DNA from 3 places in the Neisseria dumasiana genome. Region 2 is predicted to be linked to each of the others. Evidence: predicted binding sites of a transcription regulator. Region 2 holds the regulator's gene; each other region holds the start of a gene.
What was found. The regulator FNR, encoded in region 2, switches genes on or off when oxygen is low (the NO sensors DNR and NnrR bind a similar motif). The targets are predictions, from matches to a motif close to TTGATNNNNATCAA.
Positions count from the first base shown of each region.

Region 1: pflB (formate C-acetyltransferase) is a predicted target of FNR. The motif match lies at 3,432-3,445, and genes of this name have one in related genera.
Region 3: LVJ88_RS10460 (cytochrome-c peroxidase) is a predicted target of FNR. The motif match lies at 3,120-3,133, and genes of this name have one in related genera.

Region 1 is NZ_CP091509.1:2,150,030-2,158,189, forward strand. Features, by position in the region: gene LVJ88_RS10050 (RnfABCDGE type electron transport complex subunit B) at 1-11, shown strand, start outside; gene LVJ88_RS10055 (FKBP-type peptidyl-prolyl cis-trans isomerase) at 269-748, opposite strand; gene LVJ88_RS10060 (hypothetical protein) at 1,218-1,523, shown strand; gene LVJ88_RS10065 (FAD-binding oxidoreductase) at 1,849-3,222, shown strand; gene pflB (formate C-acetyltransferase) at 3,561-5,846, shown strand; gene pflA (pyruvate formate lyase 1-activating protein) at 5,996-6,799, shown strand; gene LVJ88_RS10080 (LrgB family protein) at 7,032-7,721, opposite strand; gene LVJ88_RS10085 (CidA/LrgA family protein) at 7,721-8,059, opposite strand.
Region 2 is NZ_CP091509.1:643,820-651,979, reverse strand. Features, by position in the region: gene LVJ88_RS02955 (GNAT family N-acetyltransferase) at 15-767, opposite strand; gene LVJ88_RS02950 (chloride channel protein) at 1,167-2,558, shown strand; gene argJ (bifunctional glutamate N-acetyltransferase/amino-acid acetyltransferase ArgJ) at 2,559-3,779, shown strand; gene fnr (fumarate/nitrate reduction transcriptional regulator Fnr) at 3,845-4,579, opposite strand; gene hemN (oxygen-independent coproporphyrinogen III oxidase) at 4,779-6,185, shown strand; gene LVJ88_RS02930 (DUF1289 domain-containing protein) at 6,455-6,700, shown strand; gene LVJ88_RS02925 (RluA family pseudouridine synthase) at 6,859-7,845, opposite strand.
Region 3 is NZ_CP091509.1:2,241,897-2,250,056, forward strand. Features, by position in the region: gene LVJ88_RS10450 (lysophospholipid acyltransferase family protein) at 1-378, opposite strand, end outside; gene metK (methionine adenosyltransferase) at 606-1,775, shown strand; gene LVJ88_RS10460 (cytochrome-c peroxidase) at 1,854-3,011, opposite strand; gene LVJ88_RS10465 (NAD(P)H-dependent glycerol-3-phosphate dehydrogenase) at 3,308-4,297, shown strand; gene LVJ88_RS10470 (hypothetical protein) at 4,418-4,813, shown strand; gene LVJ88_RS10475 (cell division protein ZapA) at 4,817-5,113, shown strand; RNA gene ssrS (6S RNA) at 5,127-5,304, shown strand; gene rplM (50S ribosomal protein L13) at 5,556-5,984, shown strand; gene rpsI (30S ribosomal protein S9) at 5,994-6,386, shown strand; gene LVJ88_RS10495 (CysB family HTH-type transcriptional regulator) at 6,588-7,538, opposite strand; gene LVJ88_RS10500 (OmpA family protein) at 7,994-8,160, shown strand, end outside.

The DNA.
Region 1 (8,160 bases), 1.2 Mb from region 2:
TCAAATCGTAACCCGACACCCACCATCAAACATGAGGCCGTCTGAAAACGTTCAGACGGCTTAAAACTTTTGTACTCTCTTCCGTATATAGCAAATAAACTTATTTTTGATACAAGGCAGCAACGCCGCAGCAGAAATGAAGTTTATTTGCCATAGGCCATAGAAAGTCTCTGCACAAAAAATACCCGATTCAATAAAGAATCGGGTATTTTATTGATATCCGAAGCCTTGCCGTGCACACCACAGTTTTCAAGGCCGGCGGAATCATTTAGTGGTGATGGCCGTGCTCGCCGTGAACATGGCCGTGCTCGATTTCTTCAGGCTCCGCATCACGCACGCTTTCAACCGTGGCTTTGAAACGGATTTTCATGCCCGCCAGCGGGTGGTTGCCGTCCACCACGGCTTTACCGTCGGCCACATCGGTTACACGGTACACCCATACGTCGCCGGTTTCAGGATCGTCGGCTTCAAACATCATGCCTACTTCAACCTCAACCGGAAAAACATTAACATCTTCAATACGCACCAGCTCGGGGTCTTGTTCGCCGAAAGCATCGTCGGGAGCAAGCACTACATCTACAACATCGCCCACTTCCTTACCGTGCAGCGCTTCTTCAACTAAAGGGAAAATACCGTCGTAACCGCCGTGGAGATAAACAATAGGCTGTTCGGTTTTATCGAGAAGTTGGTCGTTCGCATCAAACATTTCATAATGGAGCGAAACAACAGAATTTTTTTGGATGGCCATGCCGTGAAGTCCTATCAGTTTTAAAATGTGAATCGATTTTAACACATTAATACATATTCCGAGGGGCAACGGGTATGTTATTTTGAATAAAAAATCAATCAAACACAGCCTTTTATTCCATAAACATGTTGTTTTTTTACTACCAACCACAAAAAATAGCAAAAAAATGCGTAATACCCGCAAAAATAGTTTTTATTGTTATAAAACATATTAATTTTTTGAAATTTCAATGCAAATTTGAATTTTATTACATAAAAAAAGCAAAAATTTGCACCGTTTATTGAACTAATCGGCGCGTTAATATGACTAAGCATCCATATTCTTGCCGAACATCATGGCTGGTTACATTGCATTGGCTTTTAGGGTCGGGCATAATTAGCAAAATTCAGCAATGAATTTCTACAACAAACCGGGGTCGATTCCCGACGTTTAACAATTAATTTTTAAGTCGATTTAAAAGGTATTTAAAATGAAAAAATCTCTGTTTGCCGCTGCTTTGATGTCTTTGTTCTTGGCTGCTTGTGGCGACAATGCCAGCAAAGCCCAAGACGCTGCCGCTAAAGCTTCTGAAGCCGTAGTTGAAGCTGCATCTGCTGCTACCGAAGCTGCTTCTGAAGCTAAAGAAGCTGCCGTTGAAGCTGCTTCTGATGCCAAACAAGCTGTTGCCGAAGGTGCTAAAGACGCTTCTGCCGCTGTTGCCGAAGCCGCTTCTGCTGCTCAAGCTGCCGAAAATGCTTCTGCTGCCGCTTCTGCCGCTGCTTCTGCCGCCAACTAATTTCTGTTTTTCAGAATCAGAGCAAAAAGCAGGATACACAAGTATCCTGCTTTTTGCTTTTTCACAATCTTAAACCTGAAAACAATCGGCAATCGTCGTACAATTTCCGTGTTTACCGCAAACAACCCTATTTTGATACAAACCGGCAAGCCGCAGGCAGTATGCGTAGTACGAAACGGCTCCCACAATCATTACTCTTTGAGCTAAGGCGCAGCAACGCCTTAGCGAGTTAAGTTGATTTGCGATAAAACTTAATCCGGGCGTTAACTTCATAATCTTTCGTTTATTATTCGATACATTTTTTCAGACGGCCTCTTTGCGTATTATGAATCCCCAAGCCATTAAACAAGCCTTTCAAGGCATACTTTCTCCCGCTGAAATTCTCGAAGACGGTTCGGCTTTGCTGACAGACCAACGCCGCCGTTATACCGGCTCTGCCGACCTTATCGTTCAACCCGCCGACGTTGCCGCTGTTCAGGCAGTGATGCGTTTTTGCTTTGAACACCGCATTCCGGTTACGCCCCAAGGAGGCAACACCGGCTTGTGCGGTGCGGCTGTTCCCTCCGGCGGCATATTGCTCAATCTCTCCAAGCTCAACCGCATACGCCATATTGAACCGGCAGATAATGCCATAACGGTAGATGCCGGTGCGGTTTTGCAATGCGTTCAAGAAGCTGCGGCCTCTGCCGGCAGGCTGTTTCCTTTGAGCCTTGCCAGCGAAGGGTCGTGCCAAATCGGCGGCAATATTGCCTGCAATGCGGGAGGGCTGAATGTGTTGCGCTACGGTGCCATGCGTGATTTGGTGCTGGGCTTGGAAGTGGTATTGCCTAACGGAGAACTTATCTCACATCTGCACCCTTTGCACAAAAATACCACCGGATATGATTTGCGCCATTTGTTTATCGGCAGCGAAGGGACTTTAGGCGTGATAACGGGTGCAACACTCAAACTGTTTGCCCGCCCCCAAACCGTTGAAACCGCTTGGGTGGGGGTCGATTCCATTAAACAAGCCGTTGCACTGCTTACCGCTGTTCAAGGCAAATTTGCCGAACGCTTAACCAGTTTTGAATTGGTGAGCGGTTATGCTTTAGAGTTGTCTTCAACATTCAGCCGCATCGGCAAGCCGGTAGAATCTGCGTGGCATGTGCTGTTGGAATTAACGGATTCCATTCAGCACGAAAGCCTTACCGATTTGCTGGCGGAATTTTTGATGGCCGAGGGGTATGAAAATGCAGTCATCGCCCACTCGGAAAGCGAACGCAATGAGCTTTGGACGCTGCGCGAGAATATTTCCGCATCACAGCGCAATCTGGGCACGAGTATCAAACACGACATCGCCGTGCCGATTGCACAGGTAGCCGATTTTGTGGAACGTTGTGCCCAAGCCCTTCAGACGGCCTTTAACGATATTCGGATTGTAGTGTTCGGGCATTTGGGCGACGGCAGCCTCCATTACAATACATTTCTGCCGCATGTTTTGGACAATCAAGTGTATGAGTATGAGGACAAAGTGAACACCATCGTGTATGAACATGTTTTGGCGTGCAACGGAACGATTGCCGCCGAACACGGCATCGGACAGGTAAAAAACCACTGGCTGCCAAGCGTGCGTACAGAAACCGAAATCGCCCTGATGCGTGCCATCAAAGCCCAGCTCGATCCTCACAACATCATGAATCCCGGCAAACTTTTGCCGTAATTTTATTTCAAATCAAGGCCGGATAGCTTTGATACACAAGCTATCCGGCCTTATTGGTTAATATATGGGCATTGTGCAACATGTAGTCAATCCACACCTGCAGACTTCCAACCTGAATCAAACGCACAGCATAGTTTTCTTATTTTACGCCTGCCGACTTTCTTTTTGTAGTTGGGAAACACATTATTTTAAAAACTACATTCTGTTTCCTGACCTATATCAATAAGTAATTTTATTCCATACAAATCAACATCCAAACTTCTTGAATAAGTGCTATTCTGCCCATAACCAACAAATATGCCTATTTCTTTTCTATTTGAAAATTAAGGAGTTTGAATATGACAGCCACCACACAAGAGCGCCCTGCCGCTTGGGCCGGTTTTCAATCGGGCGACTGGGAAAACAGCATTAATGTGCGCGATTTCATTCAGAAAAACTACACCCCTTATGAAGGCAAAGGCGATTTCTTAGCCCCTGCCACCGAAGCCACCACCAAACTGTGGGCAGAAGTGATGGAAGGCATCAAAGTAGAAAACCGCACCCATGCACCGTATAAAATCGATGCGCAAGTGGTTTCCGGCATTACCAGCCACGGCCCGGGCTACATCGACAAAGAGTTGGAAACCGTGGTCGGCCTGCAAACCGACGAGCCTTTAAAACGCTCCATCATGCCTTTCGGCGGCCTGAAAATGGTTCAAGATTCCTGCAAAATCTACGAAGTGGAACTGAACCCTACCGTTACCGAAATTTTCAGCAAATACCGCAAAACCCACAACCAAGGCGTGTTTGACGTTTATACGCCCGATATCCGCCGTTGTCGAAAATCAGGTGTGCTGACCGGCCTGCCCGATGCCTATGGCCGCGGCCGTATCATCGGCGACTACCGCCGCGTTGCCTTATACGGTATCGACCGTTTGATGGCCGATAAAGTTGACCAATTCAATTCGCTGCAACCTGATTTGGAAGCCGGTAAAAACTTAGAAGATGTAATCCGCCGCCGCGAAGAAATCAACGACCAATACAAAGCATTGGCTCAAATGAAAGAAATGGCCGCAAGCTACGGCTTCGATATTTCCGGCCCGGCCAAAAATGCCCGCGAAGCCGTTCAATGGACTTACTTTGCTTATCTGGCAGCCGTGAAATCGCAAAACGGTGCGGCCATGTCGTTCGGCCGTGTAGCCACTTTCTTGGATATTTTCATTGAGCGCGACCTGCAAAACGGTACGCTGACCGAAAGCGAAGCCCAAGAGTTGATCGACCATCTGGTGATGAAACTGCGTATGGTACGCTTCCTGCGTACGCCCGAATACGACCAATTGTTCTCAGGCGACCCGATTTGGGCAACCGAATCCATCGGCGGTATGGGTTTGGACGGCCGCACGCTGGTTACTAAAAACAGCTTCCGCTTCCTGCATACGCTGTACAACATGGGCCCGTCTCCGGAGCCGAATATTACCGTGTTGTGGTCTGAGCAATTGCCGGAAGGCTTCAAACATTTCTGTGCCAAAGTATCTATCGACACTTCGTCTATCCAATACGAAAACGACGATTTGATGCGCCCCGACTTCAACAGCGACGACTACGCCATTGCCTGCTGCGTCAGCCCGATGGTGGTAGGCAAACACATGCAGTTCTTCGGTGCGCGCGCCAACTTGGCCAAAACCTTGTTGTACGCAATCAACGGCGGTGTGGACGAGAAATCGAAAGACCAAGTAGGCCCGAAATCGGAGCCGATTTTGGACGAAGTGTTGGATTTCGACACCGTGATGGCCAAAATGGACAGCTTCATGGATTGGCTGGCAACCCAATATGTTACTGCGTTGAATATTATCCACTACATGCACGATAAATATTCATACGAGGCCGCATTGATGGCATTGCACGACCGCGACATCAAGCGCACCATGGCGTGCGGCATCGCCGGTTTGTCGGTAGCGGCCGACTCGTTATCAGCCATCAAATACGCCAAAGTGAAACCGATCCGCGATGAAGACAATATCGCCATCGACTTTGAAATCGAAGGCGAATACCCGCAATTCGGTAACAACGACGACCGTGTGGACGACATTGCCTGCGACTTGGTGGAACGCTTTATGAAAAAAGTGGCCACCCATCCGATGTACCGCAATGCGATTCCGACCCAATCCGTGCTGACCATCACTTCCAACGTGGTGTACGGCAAAAAAACCGGCAACACGCCCGACGGCCGCCGCGCAGGTGCTCCGTTCGGCCCGGGTGCCAACCCGATGCACGGCCGTGATGTGAACGGCGCAGTCGCTTCGTTGAGTTCGGTAGCGAAACTGCCGTTTGAATTTGCCAAAGACGGTATTTCCTACACCTTCTCGATTGTGCCGGGCGCATTGGGCAAAGACGAACAATCGCGCGAACGCAATCTGGCAGGTTTGATGGACGGCTATTTCCATCACGAAGCCGGCGAAATCGAAGGCGGCCAACACCTGAACGTGAACGTGCTCAACCGCGAAACTCTGATGGACGCGATGGAACATCCCGAGAAATATCCGCAGCTGACCATCCGCGTATCCGGCTACGCCGTCCGCTTCAACTCGCTGACCCGCGAGCAACAGCAAGACGTGATTACCCGCACCTTTACGGCAAACATGTAATCCGGTTCTGGGTTTACCGCAACAATGCCGGGTTCGCAGCCCGGCATTTTTTCAGACGGCTTCAAGCAGCATCAAGGCCGTCTGAAAAAACAACCGCCACCATATAGTAAATAAACTTGTATTTGCTAAAAAACCAACAAGGCAACCCTATGCAATACTACACCATCAAGGCCGAAGAAAATCCGCACCACGAAGGACACCGCGGCTACCACGGCACAGGCATTATCCATTCCATCGAATCCTGCGGCACCGTCGACGGCCCCGGCCTGCGTTTCGTGCTGTTTATGCAAGGCTGCCTGATGCGCTGCCTCTATTGCCATAACCGCGACACTTGGGACATGCATACCGATAAGGCGCAAGAGATGACGGTGGAACAGGTGATGAAGCAGGTATTGTCTTACCGCCATTACCTGAAGGCCACCGGCGGCGGCGTAACGGCTAGCGGCGGCGAACCGTTGCTGCAATACGAATTTATCCGCGACTGGTTCAAAGCCTGTTGGGAGCACAACATCCACACCTGCCTCGACACCAACGGATATGCGCTGCATTACGACGATATTCTCGACGATCTGCTCGACCACACTAATCTCGTAATGCTCGATTTAAAACAAATCGACCCCGAAATCCATCAGGTGCTGGTGGGCATTCCCAACACCAAAACGCTGAAATTCGCCCGCTATCTGGCCGAGCGCAACCAGCCTACGCGGGTGCGTTATGTGCTCGTGCCGGGTTATACCGACGACGACCGTTCCGCCCACCTGCTCGGCGAGTTTATCGGCAACATGGAAAATATCGAAACCGTGGAGCTGCTGCCCTATCACGAACTGGGCGCGCACAAATGGGAATTGTGCGGCGACGAATACAAACTTAAGGGAGTAAAGCCGCCGCCCAAAGAAACCGTGCTGCATATCAAAGAAATTCTCGAAGGCTACGGCAAGAACATTATTTATTAAGATGCCTTATATAAGGCCGTCTGAAAACGAGCTATGCGAGTTTCGCCAAAACGAGCTATGCGAGTTTCGCCAAAACGAGCTATGCGAGTTTCGCCAAAACGAGCTATGCGAGTTTCGCCAAAACGAGCTATGCGAGTTTCGCCAAAACGAGCTATGCGAGTTTCGCCAAAACGAGCTATGCGAGTTTCGCTCAAACCCTTTCAGACGGCCCTATCCGACCGCCCTACACACATCAAAGCAATATCGGAATCAAAACCGGCACCAGTGCAGCAGTCAGCACGCCGTTGAAAATCAAACCCAAACTGGCATAAGCCGCCAGTTTGCGGCTGCGTTCGAGCGAAGCGGCAATGCCCATCGCGTGTGAAGCCGCACCCATCGACATCCCTTGCGAAGTCGGCATGCGTATGGTGCTGACGCTCATCAGCCGGAAACCGATCATCTGCCCCATCATGCCTGCCAAAATCACCGTGGCGGCGGTAATGGCGGGAATACCGCCGATGGTGCGGGTAATCTCAATCGCAATCGGGTTGGTAACGGATTTTGCCGCCAGCGACAGCACCACTTCGTGCCCTGCCCCCATCCACTTGGCAATATACACGCCGGTCACAATGCCCGTTACGCTGCCCGCGGCTTGCGACACCACAATCGGCAACCATTGGCTGCTGATTTTCTTCCAGTTGATATACAGCGGCACCGCCAGCGACACCACCGCCGGTTTCAGCCAAAAATCAATAAACTCGGCTGCATCGTGATAGGTGGCGTAATCGATATCGAACGTTTTCAGATAAGTAATCACCACAATCGTGCTCAACACCACCGGATTGCACAAAAAACTGCCGGTTCGCGCACGCAGCACGTTGGCAATCCAATACACCGTTACCGTGATAAAGAGCATTAAAACGGGATGCGACAACATTTCCATTACCAAAACCTCCGCATCAGTTCGTGCACTTTGCCGGTAACGAACATCACCAAAAATGTGCTGACCACGGTGGCGGTAACGATGGAGAGCAAATCGCGGCCGACGAGATCAAGATAACTCATCACCGCCACGCAAGGCGGCACGAGAAACAGCGAAAGATTGCCCATCAGCACATCAACCATCTGCTGCAACCAAGATGTTTTCACCCAGCCGATATGCAGCGCGCCAAACAGCAAACCCATACCGATAATGCTGCCGGGCAGCTTGATACCGCTGAAATAAATAATGGCTTCGCCTAAAGCCAAAAAGCCGAAAATAATGCTCAACGCTCTGATCATGATATGTGTGTTCTCCTGAAAATCCCCTGTATGGTTCCGTGTAACGCGACTTGAAGATGAGGCCGTCTGAAACCGATTGCACAAACGCAAACGAAAAGCCC
Region 2 (8,160 bases):
CTGATCGATTTATTTTAAAGTCGCGGGGCGAAGCGTTGGAGATAGCGGTCGTTTAAGCGGTTGATGTCCATCAGAATCAACACATCGGCACAGTTGAATGCTTCATCGACGCACGGCTCGCCGCAAAACCAGGCACCGGCGTTCAAATAGCCTTTAATCAACGACGGGCAAGGGGGATTTTCAACGGGATTCAGTTCGTCCCATTTGAGGGGATTGAGCGGACGCACGCACCATTGTGCAGGCGCCAAATGCTTTTCTTTTAAAGCGTGATACAGGCCGGCCGCTTCGTGGCCGCCGTCGACGGTGCTGATGCTGCCGCAGCCGATCATAAAACGCAGGTTTTCATCGCGCATGAATTTCACCAAACCCGACCACAAAAGCATAATCAAGCCGCCGTTGCGGTAATCGGGATGGATGCAGGCTCTGCCGAGTTCTACGGTTTGGGGCAGAATGTCTTTCAAAGGGGAAAGGTCGAATTCGTGCTCGCTGTACCACGAGCCTACGGCTCGGGCGCTTTCTTCGGTAATCAGGCGGTAGCAGCCGATGACTTCGCCGGTGGCATCGTCGAAAGCCAGCAAATGGTGGCAGTGTTCGTCGTATTCATCCACATCCAAACCGTTGCCGCTTTGAATGTCTGCACCCAATTCTTCGGCGAATACTTGGTAACGCAGGCGTTGCGCGGCTTCGATTTCTTGTTGGTTTTCCGCCAATCGCACGCTGAGGCCGATTTTGGGGCCGGTGGTGTTGAAACGGCTTTTATGGGGCATACAAGCTCTCATAGTCAGTAAGTAAGCCCGCTAGTATAGCAGAGTGTTTTTTACTTTTTCCATAAGCAATATCTTATGTTTATCTACGTCTTGGCCGGAACGGGGCCGTCTGAAAGCGCAATTTGCCGCATATTGCCTGAAAAGCGTTCCCATCCGCTCGGGCGAACACCGCAATCTGCAAGGCTGCAACATTCTTTGCGCCGTATTGCGGCAAACCTTTATACGGAGAAAAAATCTGCTCATAATAGCGGTTTGTCGGCACACCGCAAACATGATGATTCTGCAACACCTTGCCGATTCGACGAACGCAACGGCGCACCGCCATTTACCGGCAATCTGCCGAACATGTCTCCGAGGCCGTCTGAAACCGATTACTGCACATTACAGGTTGTCATTCCCATGAAATCCTCTTTTTCAACACATTACCGGATACTCAAGCGAAAAATCATCCACAAACTCAACCAAACCCAACGGCTGTCGCGCAAAACGCTGGCTTTTATGTTCCTGCTCGCCGGTGCCGCGCTGGTGGCTTTGGTGTCGCTGGCTTTTGCCAAAATGGCCGACTGGGCATTAGAAGAAAATGCGCGGCTGGTTAAAGAATACCCGTGGTTTGCGTGGGTAGCCCTGCCGCTCGGCCTGCCTTTGATTGTGTGGCTGACGCGCCGTTTCGCGCCCTATACCGCCGGCAGCGGCATCCCGCAGGTACTGGCTTCATTGTCGTTACCCTATGGCGCACAAAAAACCCGACTGATTTCGCTGTGGCAAACCATGCTGAAAATCCCGCTTACTTTCTTAGGTATGCTCGCGGGCGCGTCTATCGGGCGCGAAGGGCCTTCGGTGCAAGTTGGCGCCGCCGTGATGTCGGCTTGGGGCGCATGGTGTAAAAAACACAATATCGCCTTCAAAGGCATGCAGGAAAACGATTTGATTGCCGCAGGCGCGGCGGGCGGTTTGGCCGCCGCCTTTAATGCCCCGCTTGCCGGAGTGGTGTTTGCCATCGAAGAGCTGGGGCGCGGCATTCTGCTGCGCTGGGAACGGCAGATTTTCATCGGCGTCTTGGCAGCCGGTTTCATTCAAGTGGCCATTCAGGGCAACAACCCCTATTTTTCGGGCTTCCACGGCACCGAATTAGACGACATGCTGATGTGGGTGTTGCTCAGCGGGCTGGTTTGCGGCGTAGCAGGCGGCCTGTTCGCCCGTATGCTGTATAAAGGCGCGGCGGCCTTCTCTCCCGAAAAATACCGCGGCTGGATACGCCGCAACCCCATTATGCTGGCCGGCATTATCGGCATAGTGCTGGCTGCACTCGGCACGGTTTATCAAGGCCAAACATTCGGCACGGGCTATCACGAAGCTTCCGATGCCTTAAGACGCATGTACGACGCACCTTTCGGCGTTGCCCTTGCCAAATGGGCCGCCACCGTACTGTCTTATTGGGCAGGCATTCCCGGCGGCATCTTCACCCCTTCGCTCACCGTCGGCGCCATGATCGGCCAGCATCTTGCCGAATTTGCCGACCTACAAACCGGTGTCAACGTATTGGTATTGATCTGCATGACGGCGTTTTTGGCCGCCGCCACGCAATCCCCGCTCACCTCCAGCGTAGTGGTGATGGAAATGACGGGCGGACAGAATCTGTTGTTTTGGTTGTTGATTGGTGCTATTTTTGCATCTCAGGTGTCGCGCCAATTTTCACCCAAACCGTTTTACCATGCGGCAGGCGCACGTTTCCGGCAGCGTGTTCAGGAAGAATATGCCGCCAAACAGGCCGATATTAAGGAGAATCGATAAATGGCAGTAAACTTAAAAGAAAAATACGCGGCAGAATTGCTTACTGTTGACGGCGCACAGGTTTTTATCGGGCAAGCCGGCATTAAAAAAGCCGCCCACGACGACTTGACGCTGATTGTACTGAACCCCGACAACACCATCGGAGCAGTGTTCACCCAAAACCGCTTCTGCGCCGCCCCCGTGCATATTGCCCAAGAACATCTGACCAACGAAAACGGTATCCGCGCACTGGTAATCAATACCGGCAACGCCAATGCCGGCACAGGCATCAAAGGGCGTGAAGACGCCCTAACCGTGTGCCGTGCCGTCGCCAGAGAAATCGGCTGCGAGCCGGAACAAGTGCTGCCCTTCTCCACCGGCGTGATTCTCGAACCGCTGCCCACCGCTAAAATCGTTTCCGCACTGCCGAATTTAAAACCCGCACACTGGAATGATGCCGCCCGCGCCATCATGACCACCGACACCGTGCCCAAATCGGCCAGCCGCGAAAGCAGAATCGGCAACAACCACACCGTCCGCGCCACCGGCATTGCCAAAGGTGCGGGCATGATCTGCCCCAACATGGCCACCATGCTCGGCTTTATCGTGTGCGACGCCAACGTATCGCAACCCGTATTGCAAATGCTCACGCAGGAAATCGCCGACCTTTCTTTCAACGCCATCACCGTTGACGGCGACACCAGCACCAACGACAGCTTTGTAATAGCCGCCACAGGCAAATGCGGCCAAAACGAAATCGACAATATCGCCGATCCGCGCTACGACCAACTGAAAGAACTGCTCGGCGGTCTGGCACTCGAACTGGCCCAATCCATTGTCCGCGACGGCGAAGGTGCCACCAAATTTATCACCGTCAAAGTAGAAAACGCCGCCAGCCGTGAAGAAGCGCGCAAAGTCGCCTACGCTATCGCACATTCTCCTTTGGTAAAAACCGCGTTTTTCGCGTCCGACCCCAATCTCGGCCGTCTGCTTGCCGCTATCGGCTACTCGGGTTTGGAAAACTTCGACACCGACAAAGTACGCCTGTGGTTAGGCTCCGCTTTGGTTGCCGAACACGGCGGCAGAGCCGAGAGCTACACCGAAGAAGCCGGGCAAATGGTTATGAACCAAGATGAAATTACCGTGCGTGTCGATCTGCAACGCGGCGGCGAACAGGCCACGGTTTACACCTGCGACTTATCGCACGATTATGTGTCGATTAATGCCGACTACCGCAGCTAGATAAACCAAAGAGGCCGTCTGAAAGTTCAAAACTTCAGACGGCCTCTTTCAAACCTTATCCGGCATCACAAAGCATGGGCGCAACCCGACACCATTTTTTTCAAAGCATCAGGCTGCAGTATTTGAATATGCTTATGCTCCACCAAAATCAAACCTTCATGATGAAATTTCGATAAAGTGCGGCTTACCGTTTCCAACTTCAAACCCAGATAGCTGCCGATTTCCTCGCGCGACATACGCAAAATGAAATCGTTTGCCGCAAAGCCGCGCGAATAAAGGCGGTTGGACAAGTTCAATAAAAAAGCCGCCAAACGCTCTTCGGCACGCATATTGCCCAGCAACAGCATCACACCCTGATCACGCACGATTTCGCGGCTCATCAAACGGAAAAAATGGGTTTGCAGGCTGGGAATTTTCTGCCCCAATTCCTCCATATGCGAAAAAGGCAGTTCGCACACTTCGCTGTCTTCCAAAGCCACCGCATCGCAACTGTGCAGATGCGAACAGATACCGTCCATACCGATCAGCTCGCCCGACATAAAAAAGCCGGTTACCTGATCCCGTCCGTCTTGGCTGGCAATCGTGGTTTTAAAAAAACCCGTGCGTATCGCAAACAGAGAACTGAACGGTTCGCCTGCGCGAAACAGGCATTCGCCTTTTTTCAAACGCCGGCTCTGGCGGATAACCGCATCCAATTGCGCAAATTCCGTCGGCATCAAACCGACGGGAAGGCACAACTCTCGCAAAGAACATGTCGAACACAATGTTTTCATTTGGCTTGATGCATTATGTGTTGGCATACACGGTTAACCTTTTCAATTAAGCTGCCGGCAAACAAGCCGACTAAATGAGTATTGACTACCGTCAAGGTGTATTTATCATAGTGTAGGTATTCTACCAAAGTGCCCCTAATTTGCCTAATGATTAAAAAGGGCGTTATTCTTCCCGCAATTCGGCTTACCAAGGCCGGCGGGCAGACGTTTATAAAGCAAACTACACATGAAAATCATCAAGATAGCTACAAACACCGCACCCGATTTCGACCGCAATCTGATTGCTTCGCTTCCTTCCAGCGGCCCCCGCTACACCTCTTACCCCACCGCCGACCGTTTCACCGGCAGCTTTGATGCCGAAGCTTATATCGAGTCGCTGAACATGCGCAAAGTCGGCGCACTCAACAAACCTCTGTCGCTGTATATCCATATCCCCTTCTGCAATACCATCTGCTATTACTGCGGCTGCAATAAAATCATCACCAAAGACACATCGCGCGCCGACGCCTACATCGAATATCTCGAGAAAGAGCTGGCCTTGCTTGCCCCGCATCTGAACGGCCGCCACCCGCTGGTACAGCTGCACTTCGGCGGCGGCACGCCCACTTTTTTAAACGATGAACAACTTGAGCGTGTGTTCGGCCTGATACGCCGCTATTTCGATTTGCTGCCCAACGGCGAATACTCGATCGAAATCGACCCCCGCAAAGTCAGCCGCGATACCGTGCTGCATTTGGGCAAACTCGGCTTCAACCGCATGAGCGTCGGCATTCAGGACTTCGACCCCGTGGTACAGCAAGCCGTCAACCGCATACAAACTGTTGAAGAAACCCGCGAAGTTATCGAAGCGGCCCGCGAAGCAGGGTTCAAATCGGTGAGCGTGGATTTGATTTACGGCCTGCCCCATCAAACGCTCGAGAGCATCAAACCCACTCTCGACACGGTACTTTCTCTCGACCCCGACCGTTTGGCACTTTACCACTACGCCCATCTGCCCCATATTTTCAAACCCCAACGGCGTATCGACACGGCCGTTGTGCCCGGCAGCGAAGAAAAACTGGATATCCTGCAATACGCCGTACAAACCCTGACATCCCACGGTTATGTATTCATCGGCATGGATCACTTTGCCAAGCCAAACGACGAACTTTCAATCGCCCTGAAAGAAGGCTGGCTGCAACGTAATTTTCAAGGCTACTCTACCTATGCCGACTGCGATCTGATTGCCATCGGCGTTTCATCCATCGGTAAAATCGGCCACGCCTACATTCAAAACGAGCGCGACATCGACGCCTATTATGCCGCTTTGGATGAAGGCAGGCTGCCGGTCATGCGCGGCTACCGCCTAAACGGCGACGATATTCTGCGGCGCAGCATTATTCAGGATTTGATGTGCCGCTTTTCTCTCGAATTCCCAACCTACGAAAGTCTGTTCAATATTTCGTTTGCAGACTATTTCAGCCAAGAGCTGCAAGATTTGCAGGATTTGGCCGAACTCGGCCTGTTGCGCCTAAAACCCGGCGGGTTAACGGTAACGCCCAAAGGCAGATTCATTATCCGCAATATTGCCATGGTGTTTGACTACCATCTCCGCCACAAAGAAACCACGGCACAATACTCCAAAACCGTTTAAAGCAGGTTTAAACAGAAAGAATAAAAACGCAAAACCGGTCTTAAACGGCTTTTCAGACGGCCTCTTGCAATATCCCTGCAACCGGCCGTCTGAAAAACACTGATGCGGCAAACCGTTGAACATAGCGTATTTTTCAAGCAGAATGAAACCTTTGCAAAACTCTCGGATGCGGATGCAGTTCAAAGCATAGCAGCGCACAACACAGAAATGCGCCGCAGACGGAAGTTTTGCAAAGGTCTCAAAATGTTTCTTTTTTTTTGCCACTGTTTATGGAACAACTCGAGTTCTTTGCCATTCCCAGCCCCTGTATCGGCGTATGCGAAGCCAACAGCAAAGGCTATTGCAAAGGCTGCCTGCGCAGTCGGGAAGAGCGGCTCTATTGGCTTAATATGTCCGACGCACAAAAACACCAAGTCATGCGCCTGATTGCCATGCGCCGCAGCAAACTGCAAAAAGCCGCACGCGAAGGGCAAATCTCCACCGAATTACCCGACCAAATGGGATTTGATTTCTAATCAAATCGTTGCGGCAAATATGCTCCTACCCCGCTCACAACTAAACCGATTGCAAGCAGGCATGCTTTCCCATAACGAGTACCGCCCATTTCAACCAACATCACAACCGCTTTTCTAAGCAATGGATAAAAAAAGCGGAGCATATATGCCCCGCTTTTTTACTCTGCTTGCCGGCCGCCCTCCAGCATCAACACCATCTGCCGCAACTCCAAAGGCAGCTCGGCTTTCAAATGCAACGGCTCGCCCGTGAGCGGGTGCTGCAAATGCAACTCCGCCGCATGCAGAAACATCCGCTTCAAACCCAATTTGTGCAGCCGTTTGTTGGCCTGATAATCGCCATAGCGTTCGTCGCCCGCAATCGGGCAATGCTGCGACTGCATGTGCACGCGGATTTGATGAGTGCGGCCGGTTTTCAAGGTGGCTTCCACCAATGTTAAATGCGAAAGGCCGACCTGATGCAGCAGGCCGTCTGAAAAACGCTTCAATACACGGAACACCGTATGCGCATGCTGGCCGTTTTCACTCACGCGCACCATCTTTTCGCCTTGTGCGCCCGTGTATTTGAACAGTGGCAGTTTCACATTCAGCTTATCCTGCGCCAGCTTTCCTACGCCCAAAGCCAGATAAATTTTTTTCGGATGGTCGTTGCGGATGGCTTCGTGCAGCTTTACCAACGCGCTGCGCTTTTTCGCAATCATCAACAGCCCGCTGGTGTCTTTGTCCAAACGGTGCACCAGCTCCAGATAACGCGCTTCGGGTCGGGCGCGGCGCAATTGCTCGATCACGCCGAAACTTACCCCGCTGCCGCCGTGTACCGCCACGCCGCTGGGCTTGTTCACCACCAGCATCGCATCGTCTTCGTAAACAATTTCAAAATCACGCGCAGGCACCGGCATGTTTTCAGACGGCCTCTGCTTTTCGGCAATGCGCACCGGCGGAATACGCAAAACATCGCCCGCTTCTATACGGTCGGTAGGCTTGCAGCGTTTTTTGTTCAAGCGTACTTCGCCTGCGCGGATGATGCGCTGGATATGGCTTTTGGGCACCCCTTTCAAAATCTTGATTAAAAAGTTGTCGAGCCGCTGCCCTGCGTCTTCCGCAGTGATGCTGATGTGGTTAACCAAGTCTTTGCTAATTGTCGGCATTTTCTCTATAATCCGCTTACGTTTTCGGGGGCCGTTTTACAGATTGTTCAGGCCGTCTGAAAACTTATTGTAAACCGGAATTTTATACTAAAAAGCACGCCACAAAGCATTTCCTTCATCTGCCGCCAAGCCCGGCGGGTGAAGACGTAATTAAGTTTAACCTTTTCCGGCAGGCTTTCCGTCAGGCATAAGACGCTCCTAGTTGATTCGCGCGCAGCCGTTGGTAACAAAGCCGCCGGACAGCAATGAAGAAGACGGCTCAGATTTATTGTGTTTCGCAGCATTTATCACAGCGAAACAGCAGGTATACCGCTC
Region 3 (8,160 bases), 1.1 Mb from region 2:
GCGGTGGCTGATGTAGCGGCCGGCAATATCGTAGCTGCCGATATGCGGTGTAATCAACAACAACCCTTCGCCGTTGTCTAAGGCCGTCTGAATATGTTCCCAGCCGTGTACTTCTTTAAACAACGCCGCCACTTCTTCAGGCCGTCTGAAAAAAGCCACCGGCAGCTCCAAACCGCCCTTGGCGGTTTCCTGCAACACCGCTTTTACCATTCGGTCGTCTGAACGGATGCCGGCAATCTCCAAATGCTTGCGGATGCGTTCCCGGTTCGAAGCCGAAACACGGAACGCCAATCCGCCCGCCACGCGGCCGACAACATGCAGCAACGGCAAAGGCAACGCAGCAAACAGGCGGAAAATCAAAGCAATCAGTTTCTGCATGAACATAAAAAAGGTGGTAGAAAAATGCTGCTATTGTAATAGAAAAAAGGCACGGCCAAACCACTCTTCAAACAAAAAGCTTCCGCCCCTGCACCGCTTTGATTCCGCTTTTTTCAGACGGCATGCCCCGCCCCAAAACGGCGTTCTCTGCTATAATCCCAGCGTTTATTTTCTATCCGCCGCATCCTTTTGGCCTGCGGCTTCGTTATTTAAGAAAGCATTCCCCCATGAGCGAATATTTATTCACTTCCGAATCGGTATCGGAAGGCCATCCCGATAAAGTGGCCGACCAGATTTCCGATGCCATTCTCGATGCCATCTTGGCGCAAGACCCGACAGCCCGCGTGGCTGCCGAAACTCTGGTCAACACCGGCTTGTGCGTGCTTGCCGGCGAAGTAACCACCACCGCCCATGTCGATTACATCAAAGTGGCGCGCGAAACCATTAAACGCATCGGCTACAATTCTTCCGAGCTGGGCTTTGACGCCAACGGCTGCGCGGTCATGATGTGCTACGACCAACAGTCTCCCGACATCGCCCAAGGCGTGAACGAAGGCGAAGGCTTGGACTTAAACCAAGGCGCGGGCGACCAAGGCCTGATGTTCGGCTACGCTTGCGACGAAACCCCCACGCTGATGCCGTTTGCCATTTATTACAGCCACCGCCTGATGCAACGCCAAAGCGAAGTGCGCCGCGACGGCCGCCTGCCGTGGCTGCGCCCCGATGCCAAAGCCCAAATTACCGCCGTTTACGATGCCGAAACCGGCAAAGTCAAACGCATCGACACCGTGGTATTGTCCACACAACACGACCCGGAAATCGAGCATGAAGAGCTGCGCCAAGCCGTGATCGAACACATCATCAAACCCGTGCTGCCGAAAAACATGCTCACGGAAGACACCAAATATCTGATCAACCCCACCGGCCGTTTCGTGATCGGCGGCCCGCAAGGTGACTGCGGCTTAACCGGCCGTAAAATCATCGTCGATACCTACGGCGGCGCAGCCCCCCACGGCGGCGGTGCATTCTCCGGCAAAGACCCCACCAAAGTCGACCGCTCCGCCGCTTATGCCTGCCGCTATGTGGCCAAAAACATCGTTGCCGCAGGCTTGGCCACCCAATGCCAAGTGCAGGTTTCCTACGCCATCGGCATTGCAGAACCGACCTCGATTTCCATCGACACCTTCGGCACGGGCAAATTGAACGAAGAAGAACTGATTAAATTGGTACGCGAACATTTCGACCTGCGCCCGAAAGGCATTGTGCAGATGCTCGACCTGCAACGCCCGATTTACAGCAAAACCGCCGCCTACGGCCACTTCGGCCGCGAAGAACCCGAGTTTACTTGGGAGCGCACCGACAAAGTGCCGGCATTAAAAGCGGCCGCAGGTTTGTAATCCTGCCGAGCCGAATAACTTGAGGCCGTCTGAACATTCGTTTTCAGACGGCCTCAAGTTTATTCAGACACTACATTCTTAATTATTGTTCGGACGGCTTTCCTTCTCCGAATACACCGGCAACTCCGGAACAGTACGCGCAGATTCAGGCACGGAACCCGACAAGGTATTCAAAAACGCTACGATTTTTTCTACCTCTTCTTTCGGCAGTTCTCTACCCAATTGGGCTTCGCCCATAATGCTCACCGCTTTATCCAACTCCCACACGCTGCCGTCATGGAAATAAGGATAAGTGCGGCTCACGTTACGCAAACCCGGCACGCGGAACACAAACTTATCGCTTTCCGCTTTAGTCACCTCAAAGCGGCCTTCGTCATGTTTTTTGCTGCCGGTAAACTGCCAATAAGGGCCTTTGACCAAACCGAATTTCTGGAAAGAATCTCCGCCCAGCGTTACCCCTTTGTGGCAGGCGATACAGCCGTTGTTGATAAACGAACGTACACCTTGGCGTTCGGTTTCATTCAAGGCATTGATATTGCCTTTCAAATAATCGTCCCACTTCGTCGGCGTGAGCAAAGTGCGCTCGAATGCCGCAATCGCATGGGTAATGTTTTCAAAAGAAACCGCACCGCCTTTTTCAGGAAACGCCTCTTTAAACAAAGCCTGATATTCGGGAATGCCTGCGATTTTTTTCTCAACCGATGCTTGGTCGGTATTGGCCATTTCCACCGGATTCAACAGCGGGCCACCGGCCTGCTCTTCCACCGTTGCCGCGCGCCCGTCCCAGAACTGGCTGCCCAGCAAGGCCGCATTCAACGCGGTCGGAGAGTTACGCTCGCCGAAAGTACCCTTGTGCCCCGGGCTGGTCGGCAGATTGTCCACACCGGCGGTGGCAAGGCTGTGGCAAGAATTACAGCTTACCGTATTACCCTTCGACAAACGCGGCTCATACCACAACTGATGACCCAGCTTAACCTGTGCAGGCGTAATAGGATGGGCTTTCTGCATTTCAACCTCATCGGGCAGCGGCTGGAACAATGTTTGAGCCTGTTTCAACAACTCTTTGTCTTCGGGCGAAGCATTACTGTTGTCCACAGCCGCTTGAGAGGCCGCAGAGGCAGCAACAGCAGGCGCGGAAGCCGCTTCGGTTTGCGCAGGTTTTTCTTTTTCACCGCAAGCAGAAAGAGCCAACAATACAGTAAGGGCAACACTGCCCTTATTCAAAACATTTTTCATGGTGGTTCCTTAATATTTATGGTTATTTGATATCGGTATTGACCAAGACGGTTAAACAACAAAATCCTTACAAACATTTTCAGTATAAACATCATCTTTTTTCTTGATTTGCTTAAAATCAATGTTTTGCAATCTATAAAAATTACAAATCATGCCAATAGCCATTATTAAAACGGCTGCCGTCGATTCATACCGTCTTCCATTTACCCGTCCGCCCGCCATTGCTGTTTTACCAAACTTGCACCCCTACGGTGATTGTTTTAAAGTTAGCCCATTCCAACAATGAGAATACCAATATGAATATCACCGTTATAGGCGCAGGCTCTTGGGGAACCGCGCTTGCCCTACATTTCGCACAACACGGCCACCGTATTTCGTTATGGTCGCGCAATGCCGAACACATGCAAACCCTTCGGCAAGACCAAGAAAACAAACGCTACCTTCCGGGCTTTTCCTTTCCCGACACCCTCAGCGTCCATACCGACTTACAAGAAGCCCTGAAAAACACCGAACTGGTATTAATCGTTACCTCCGTTGCAGGGTTGCGCGACAGCGTCAAACTTTTAGTCGAACACAACGCCGGACACCTGCCCATCCTTACAGCCTGCAAAGGCTTCGAACAAGACACCGGCCTGCTCACCTTCCAAGTCGTTAAAGAAGTCGTACCCGACAACACCAAAATCGGCGTCTTATCCGGCCCAAGCTTTGCCCAAGAATTGGCCAAACAACTGCCTTGTGCCGTTGTGTTGGCTTCGGAAAACAAAGAATGGACAGAGGAACTGATAGGCCGTCTGAACAGCAACGTATTGCGCCTTTACGGCAGTGAAGACATCATCGGCGTAGCCGTAGGCGGTGCCGTTAAAAACATCATGGCCATCGCCACCGGCATTTCAGACGGCCTCGAATACGGACTCAACGCCCGCGCCGCCCTCGTCACACGCGGTCTCGCCGAAATCACCCGCCTTGCCGTCGCCATGGGCGCACAACCCAAAACCATGATGGGGCTGGCCGGCATCGGCGACCTGATTCTTACCTGCACCGGAGCACTTTCACGCAACCGCCGAGTCGGCTTAGGCTTGGCAGAAGGCAAAGAACTCCACCAAGTATTAAAAGAAATCGGCCATGTATCCGAGGGCGTCAGCACCATTGAAGAAGTATTCAACACCGCCTGCAAATACCAAATCGACATGCCGATTACCCACACCCTGCTCCAGCTGCTCCGAAAAGAACTCAATGCCCGCCAAGTTGTCGAACGGTTAATGGAACGCGAAACCCGCTTCGAATAACCCTTTACTTACCCGTCACATATCAGGCCGTCTGAAAAACATCACGTTCAGACGGCCTTATTTGACAGCCCCATCCATCCCTACTATGCTTGCCCCCATATCAACCGAGCGGTACACAACATGAATCAATCTCTGGAAAAACTCGAAATCAATGTTTACCAGCTGGTACAGAAATTCGAAACCCAGCTGGGCGAAAACAAACGCCATCAAGAAGAAATCGCCCGCCTGAAAAGCGAAATTACCCAGCACCAAATGGCACAAGAACAGCAAAAAAACGAACATCAGGCAGCTGTCGACGAATTGAGCGAAGCTCTCATGGTACAAATGAGCAACCTCAAAAACGAAATGCAGAACCGCATTCAAACCGTTACCGATGAAATGCAAAACAAAATCGACGAATTGACCGCCGAAAACCAAAAATACCGAGATGCACTAAACGCCAACGCAGAACATCTGCGCAAACTGTTGTCGCGCCTGCCTCAGCAACCCGAAGCCACCCAACAAGAAGGATGCTAAACAATGAGTATCGAACAAGTCAGCCTAGAAATCATGGGTCGCTCATTTACCATCGGCACCCCTTCAGAAGAAAAAAACACCCTTCTCCAAGCCGTTAACATGCTCAACCAAAAGTTTGACACCATCAAACAAAACGGCCGCATCGTCGAAACCGACAAAATCGTCATCATGGCCGCACTCAACGTCGTTCACGACCTCCTAAAAATGTCGATGAAAGATGATTTGGCAATCGGCGATTTTGAGCGTAAAATAACAGACATGATTAATGCTTGCGATAAAGTTTTATCCAAAACGGCATAGCAAGCCGAAAGCTTTTTCCCTGCGGTGTTCGCGAAGGCATACATTCCTTTGAACCAATACGTTCGCTTTAGGTTGCCGGGAGATGCAGTGGGCGCGAGCGTCTTTACAGATGCACCCGAAACTGCCCGTGGTGACCGCCTTGTCAGCAAGGTTCAAGCGGATTCAGCCTAAACGACACCAGCGGGGATTCCCCAAAACAAAATGCCGCCGGTAGGCGGCATTTTTCCTCCTGATAAAAAATCAACAACCAAACACACCAATTCTCACAAACCATTCAGCTCAAGCCACACTCAAGCACGCAGAAACAGCAACCAATACAACACCATTCAGCTTTCATCCTAAAGTCTCCAACGTATTTTCCCAAGCAACTCAAATCAGATTGACAGACTTCCGAATCATCTATAAAATCGGCAGCTTTCTATATCTATCTGGATTACCCCTTATGAAAACCTTTTCAGCCAAGCCGCATGAAGTAAAGCGCGAGTGGTTTGTGGTTGACGCCCAAGATAAAGTATTGGGTCGCGTTGCCGCAGAAATCGCCCGTCGCCTGCGCGGCAAACATAAGCCCGAATACACCCCGCACGTTGATACCGGCGACTACATTATCGTCATCAACGCAGACAAACTGCGCGTAACCGGTAATAAAGCTTTAGACAAAAAATATTACCGTCACTCAGGTTTCCCCGGCGGCATCTACGAGCGCAACTTTACCGAAATGCAAGAAAAATTCCCTGAGCGCGTTTTGGAAAAAGCCGTTAAAGGCATGTTGCCCAAAGGCCCCTTAGGCTATGCCATGATCAAAAAACTGAAAGTATACGCCGGCTCAGAGCACGGCCATGCTGCACAACAACCCAAAGTTTTAGATATCTAAGGACACCACATGAACGGTAAATATTACTACGGCACCGGCCGCCGCAAAAGTTCAGTGGCTCGTGTATTTCTGCAAAAAGGTACCGGCCAAATCATCGTAAACGGCCGCCCTGTTGACGAATTTTTCGCCCGCGAAACCAGCCGCATGGTCGTACGCCAGCCTTTGGTTCTGACTGAAAATGCCGAATCTTTCGACATTAAAGTAAATGTAACCGGCGGCGGCGAAACCGGCCAATCCGGTGCTATCCGCCACGGCATTACCCGTGCCTTGATTGATTACGATGCAGCCTTGAAATCTGCATTATCTCAAGCCGGCTTTGTTACCCGCGATGCACGTGAAGTTGAACGTAAAAAACCGGGTTTGCGCAAAGCACGTCGCGCAAAACAATTCTCAAAACGTTAATTCCTATTACTTATTTACGTTTACATTATCAAAAATCCCTGTTTACAAACAGGGATTTTTCTTTTGGGCAGCAAATGTTTGCAATCACACACCAGCAATACACTTACCCATCCAAACGTTAAAAATTACTCTTCTTCAAGCATTACTTCTCTTTTCATTCACAACAATACGGAAATAAAATCATCATTCATACCTATATCCCTATATCGAAAAATCTTCTTCTACCGGTTGATACAAGATTTTATCAATTCTCTCCCTATTCAAGCCCGGTGCAAATAAATTAATAAAATCATAAGTATAACCACGCAAATATGTATCAGGGCGTAAAGCGATATAAGTTTGGGAGGGTTCAAATAAATGAGAAGCATCAATAAGATGCAAATCCCGATCCAATTGTTTGTCGTAAGCCATTTTCGCCATCAAACCCACGCCCAAACCCAATCTCACATAAGTTTTCAAAACATCGGTATCCGCAGAAGACAATGCAACAGAAGGCATATCCAGTCGAGCTTTATAGAATGCACGGGAAATATTGCTGTTATTATTTATTGCAAATTCATAGGTTACCAAAGGAAAGCGGGCCAAATCCGACAAACTAAGCGGATTCATACATTCCAACAAAGGATGATGGTCAGGTACCAAAACCGCATGAGTCCACTCGGAACAAGGTAATTTCCGCAATTCATCACCTTCTTCTAAAGATTCTGTTGCGATAGCAAAATCAGCCTCGCCGCTGACAACCATTTGAGAAATGGCCGACGGATTACCTTGTTTGATACTGAGTTTAACCTTAGGGTACTTTTTCACAAATTCCGATACCACCTTAGGCAAGGCATACCTTGCTTGCGTATGCGTGGTGGCAATAGTTAACGAACCGCTATCCTGATCGGTGAATTCATGACCGATATTTTTGATATTCTGCACATCACGCAAAATACGCTCGGCCAGCTCCAAAACTGCTTTACCCGGCTGAGAAACGGAAACCACCCGTTTCCCGCTGCGTATAAAAATTTGAATGCCGAGCTCTTCCTCTAATAAGCGGATTTGCTTAGATATACCCGGCTGCGAAGTAAACAACGCTTCTGCCGCCTCAGATACGTTCAAATTATGACGAGAAACTTCAAGAGCATAACGTAATTGCTGTAACTTCATATAAATATTAATTAATAATGAGATAGAAATTTGTGGGCTATGTACGACAATCCAACCAGAATGTAGCATACTTTAACAAAATCTGTCCTATCACATAAAAATGCACAGTAAAGCTTTTGTTTTTTAATAAACAATCTTTTAATTATATCAACGGGCCATATTCTTTCGGATATGTTTGTGTATCTTTTGTACAACTACTAATTACCCTACTTCCTGATTTATCGATAAATAAATGACACAAGATTGATTTTTCGGCATGATTTATGAACAGGAAGCGGGTCTTTGCCGTTGTGTGCCGGCGTCGTGCTATTGACAGTTTGCCCCCAGCTTCTTTATAGTGCAAACTGATATATCCGATTTGCCGCCGTTTTACAACAGTGGCCTGTATATTTGGTGATTTGCAGCGGATAAGCAAACTTTAACCGCTGCATAACAATCTTTGATGAGGGAATAAAATGACCAAACAGCTGAAATTAAGCGCCTTGTTCGTTGCATTGGTGGCTTCAGGCACCGCAATGGCCAGCGAACCGCATACCAAACACGGTTATACCGTAGACCGCCAACAAACTGTTGTACGCAACAACTACGGCGAGTGCTGGAAAAATACCTATTTCAACAAAGA